One region of the Pseudoalteromonas sp. BSi20311 genome, then DNA from elsewhere that is predicted to be linked to it. Evidence: predicted binding sites of a transcription regulator. Region 1 holds the regulator's gene; the other holds the start of a gene.
The links. The regulator LexA, encoded in region 1, represses DNA repair genes until DNA is damaged. The targets are predictions, from matches to a motif close to TACTGTATNNNNATACAGTA.
Positions count from the first base shown of each region.

Region 2: P20311_RS08465 (LexA family transcriptional regulator) is a predicted target of LexA. The motif match lies at 1,192-1,211, and genes of this name have one in related genera.

Region 1 is NZ_BADU01000142.1:7,738-10,151, reverse strand. Features, by position in the region: gene P20311_RS14395 (hypothetical protein) at 1-167, shown strand, start outside; gene P20311_RS14390 (PaaI family thioesterase) at 169-612, opposite strand; gene lexA (transcriptional repressor LexA) at 801-1,418, shown strand; gene coxB (cytochrome c oxidase subunit II) at 1,893-2,414, shown strand, end outside.
Region 2 is NZ_BADU01000075.1:57,856-60,269, reverse strand. Features, by position in the region: gene P20311_RS08475 (hypothetical protein) at 1-120, shown strand, start outside; gene P20311_RS08470 (hypothetical protein) at 326-778, shown strand; gene P20311_RS08465 (LexA family transcriptional regulator) at 786-1,151, opposite strand; gene P20311_RS08460 (helix-turn-helix domain-containing protein) at 1,415-1,765, shown strand; gene P20311_RS08455 (ImmA/IrrE family metallo-endopeptidase) at 1,776-2,312, shown strand.

The sequences.
Region 1 (2,414 bases):
ATGCATTAAAGCAATGGTTAAGCTGTTCTCGCAGAACGTTTGATATGGGGTTTGAGTCGGGTACGTCGCCAAAATGTTTCAATCAGGCCTTGCATGCAGATACCTTGTTACGCATATCTGCAATTGGCGCAGGCATAGAAGTTACTATTTACCCTCTGGAAAAGTAATTTAACCTTTTCGCTCGACTACGGCTGCGGTCATTCTTGATACGCAGCAAAGCTCATTGCGGCTATTGGTTATTTTAATATCCCAAACCGAGCTGCGTTTACCTATATGATAAGCCCTTGCGGTAGCGGTTAATGTGCCGTTGCGTGACGCTTTTAAGTGGCTTGCGCTGATCTCTTGCCCAACACAATAAAATCGACTGAAATCAACCACAAAGTTAGCGGCATAACTTGCTACTGTTTCAGCAAGCACGACATTGGCACCACCATGCACTATACCCATTGGATTATGGTGCTCAGGTATGGCTGGCATAGTGGCGACTAAGTAGTCATCACCAATTTCACTGATTTCAATTCCCATGGTCTTCATGAGCGTGCCTTGGCCAGTGATCCCTTGATCTAATTGCTTACAAAACTCTAATGTAATTGGTTGGTGCCAAATACTCATGCTAGCTCCTTGGATAAGTAATTGAGAATTAATATGATAATGCGCTGCTAATAATTACATTTATTATTGCGGTTTTAAAGCATCTTATTGTTTAGCCATCATGACTTATAAGGTATTAATTTATATTTGCGATTTTTAAATAACTGTATATACTCACAGTTAATTGTACTGTATGGAAAACCAGTTGTATGCGACCATTAACAAAACGCCAAGCGCAAATACTCGAACTTATCAAAGTGTTTATTAAAGACACTGGTATGCCTCCTACACGTGCCGAAATTGCACAAACACTGGGTTTTAAAAGTGCAAATGCTGCAGAAGAACACTTAAAAGCACTGGCTAAAAAAGGTGTAATTAAAATGAAGCCGGGTGCGAGTCGCGGCATTCAGCTTGTTGAAGAAGAAGAGCCAGAGCAATTAGGCTTGCCTTTAATTGGTCGGGTTGCTGCGGGTGAGCCAATATTGGCGCAACAGCATGTTGAAAGCCACTGTAAAATTGACCCTTTAATGTTTAAACCTGCGGCCGATTTTTTACTGCGTGTTAACGGCATGAGTATGAAAGATATTGGTATTATGGATGGCGACTTACTCGCTGTACATAAAACTCAAGTGGCTGAAAATGGTCAGGTTATTGTTGCTCGAGTGGATGATGATGTTACGGTTAAACGCCTAGAAAAAGCCGGCAGAAAAGTATTACTGCATGCTGAAAATGACGAGTTTTCGGCCATTGAAGTCGACTTGGAAAATGAATCTTTCAATATTGAAGGCTTAGCGGTAGGTGTTATTCGTAACGCTGATTGGATGTGATAGTTAAGCATAACTTAGCGCTTAATATTAATTAGGCGCTGATTTTACTTGTATTATTTTTTATGGTGCTGCTTGTTAATCGCTTTTGTTATTGTAAATAACATCGCTAAATACTTATATATAAATAAATTTATCCTAATTATTTTTAAATCATAAAATTTTATATTTTTTCCGCTGTTATTCAAGCTACCCCTTACCACCCCTGACTCTTAGGTTAACTAACTCATTAGTGACTACTTTTTTGCTGCACTTTTTTAAGTAACCCCTTGTTTATTTTTCATACTCACCTTGCTTATTGTTTATTTTTTAACTAGTTATTAAAGAGCTGGAATAAAAATAACTCACAGCGTAGTCGTTTTGAGCACACACATTTAATAACTCCAGCACCCTTATAAAAAATAAAAATAACGAATGGGCGTTTAAGTAGTATGTCCCTTCGCTTTGCGTCAGCAATAGCATCAAAGGAGCCGTCACATGGGTAAGCTGAGTTCTTCCTTGTGGCTTATATTGTTAGTTTTTTCGCAAAATGTGCTTGCTAATAGCCAATATAATATGCGTAAAGGCGTAACTGATATAAGTAATAATGTATACCAACTACACATGACTATATTTTTAATATGTTGTGTGATTGGGGTGATCGTGTTTGCCATTATGTTTTGGGCACTCATTCATCATCGCAAATCTAAAGGGGCTGTCCCTGCCCAGTTTCATGAAAGCACCAAAGTAGAAATACTCTGGACTGCCATTCCTTTTGTCATCTTAATTGTTATGGCCATTCCTGCGACTAAAACCCTAATTGCCATGGAGGATGCCAGCAAAGCTGATATCACCATAAAAATTACTGGCTCACAATGGAAATGGCATTACGAATATATGGGGGAGGATGTTGAGTTTTATTCAATGTTAGCGACTCCTCAAAATGAAATAACTAATCTTGCCGATAAAAACCCGAACTATTTACTTGAAGTAGATAAGCCGCTGGTGCTACCGATTAAT
Region 2 (2,414 bases), on a different contig from region 1:
CCAATTGCATTTTTCTTTGGCACTTTATTTTTGTATATAAATTCAGAATCCGAAAATACTAGTATTTTAGTTTTTGGTTTAACTTGGGTTTCTATTGTCGTTGCTCTATTTATGGCTTAAATTCACCTAACAAACGCTTTAACCAAAGGACGCAAAACAGCAGGCTTGAGCTCCTTCGTCGCTAACTTTGGCCTGCTATTTTTCGCCGGTTAAGCGAGGCGTTACGAACGTCCGGAAATGGCACTTTTCGGACATTACAATTAACAATTCTTTCCAATGCACTATGCTCTATTTAATATAAACATGTTAATTAGAGTTCGCCCCTATGAAAATATTTTTCTCTATAATATTTGTCGCGTTAATAATTTATTCGCATGTTTATAATTTTCAACAGAAGATACTTTATATAAGCGTTGATACATTTAATTTGTTAGCTAGTTCAGATGAGTCAGTGGTTGTTTCGTTTGGTAAAAATGACAACGACTTTCATGCGTTTGCTATAAAAAAGAAAGATATAAAGCAGGGTGTTGAGCTTGTATCAAAATCAAAAGATAACCCTAACTTTTCTGTATTTGCAGACGTAGAGGGTGAAGCGCTTGTTCGATCAGAACAGGCTGAAACATTTGCAAAAGTTAAAGTTTTGAGTGTTGATAAGCAAAACCAAAGAGCGGTATTTTTAGTTGAAGCTAATTTATTAAACATAAATACAAATGAGCTTAATAAATTAGATACAACAAAAGTGATTGTGAAAGGAGAGCCTTTTTTAAAGTTAATGTAACTGCTGTCTATCCTAAGGTTAAGTTAGCCCTATGCATTCTAATTGATTGAGTTACAACACCTTCAATATTGTACTGGTCAAACTCTGTGAGTTTAACGGGCTCATTTTCTGGGTTGGCTGAAAGTAAAAGGTTATTTTTTAAATCAGCAAGCTTACAAACGAATTGGCCATTTAAACAAGCCACAATTATGTCATAGTGCTTAACAGATTTAGCTCTATCAACTATGAGTAAGTCGCCATCAAATATACCAACGCCTTCCATACTATTACCACTGGCGCGTCCAACAAATGTAGCGTCACTTAAAAAGTTATTATCAAGTGTTGTTTTAAGGTCTTTTAAATTAGGACCTGTCAGAACATTTTGTATGAGCATTTTTATAAGCCTGCTAAAAAATTAATTAAAGCATAAAATTAACTGTATGGATATACAGTTTTGAGTGTTTCGCATTAACTGCTTTAAAGATAAGTGCCATAATATTACGCATAAGATATCTTACTATTTAATCTTGCAAAGAACTAAACTTAGCCGAGAAAATAAATCATCTAAATTTAGTTGATTTATTTTCTCGGCTAAGTTACTATTCTCATGTTGGGTGAATTTCATCCATTACCGCGTCATGGGTTGGGAGAATAAATATGTTAAGTCCTTTTGGAAAATCAGTACGGAAACTGAGGATTGACCTAGAGGTATCGTTAAAAGCTTTAGCTGAATCGCTAGGTAAAACTTCATCTTATATTTCGGCAATTGAAACAGGTAAAAGGCCTGTTACAAGTGACATTTTAGAGCAGATTATTAATCGTCTAAAGCCGAATACTGAAATGGAAAAAGAGTTACGTAAGAATGCAGAGCTGTCGCAAACTTCCGTAGAGGTTAATTTACAAGGTAAAAATCAAACGGCAAGAGAAGCAGCGCTTCTATTTGCAAGAAATTTTGATGACTTAAATAATGAAGATTATGAAAATTTAAAACGATTATTAGAGAAATAAGGAGTGTGATTTGAGCGGTTATTCTATCAAAGTACCACCTGAATCTAGGCATGCTATTCGAGAAGCTGCTTCGATTGTGCGTTTAACATTAGAAAAAAAGCAGGGTAGTAGCTCACTATACTTACCCATTATTGAAATGTTGGAATTTACATTACCTAAACTTGATAATGAGTTTAATTTTGAAGTTCTTCCAAAATCAGTAATGCAAAGTAATCATGGGCTCACTATACCAGAACAAAAAACAATAATGCTTAGAGAAGATGTTTACGAGCGAGCGCTGGATGGTTGTGGACGCGATAGAATGACTGCCGCACATGAGTTGGGGCATTATATATTACACTCAAACTTAGAAATTACTTTAGCCAGAACTAATGAAGAGCTAAGACCGTTCGAAGATAGTGAATGGCAGGCCAATTGTTTTGGTGGTGAAATTCTAATGCCATACACAAAAAAAGATTTGCTGAAGGGGAAAGCACCGCAAGAAATTGCAGACCTATGTGGTGTATCTTTGGAAGCAGCAACCTACCAAAGTAAATTTTTTAGGTAGGGTAGACTCTAAATGAGCGCCAACTCACTTAGAGTCTTAAAACAAAAAGCTTGATGTACTGAGTAGCATCGAGACCTTGCGTTTTCGTATTAAGTCAATGAT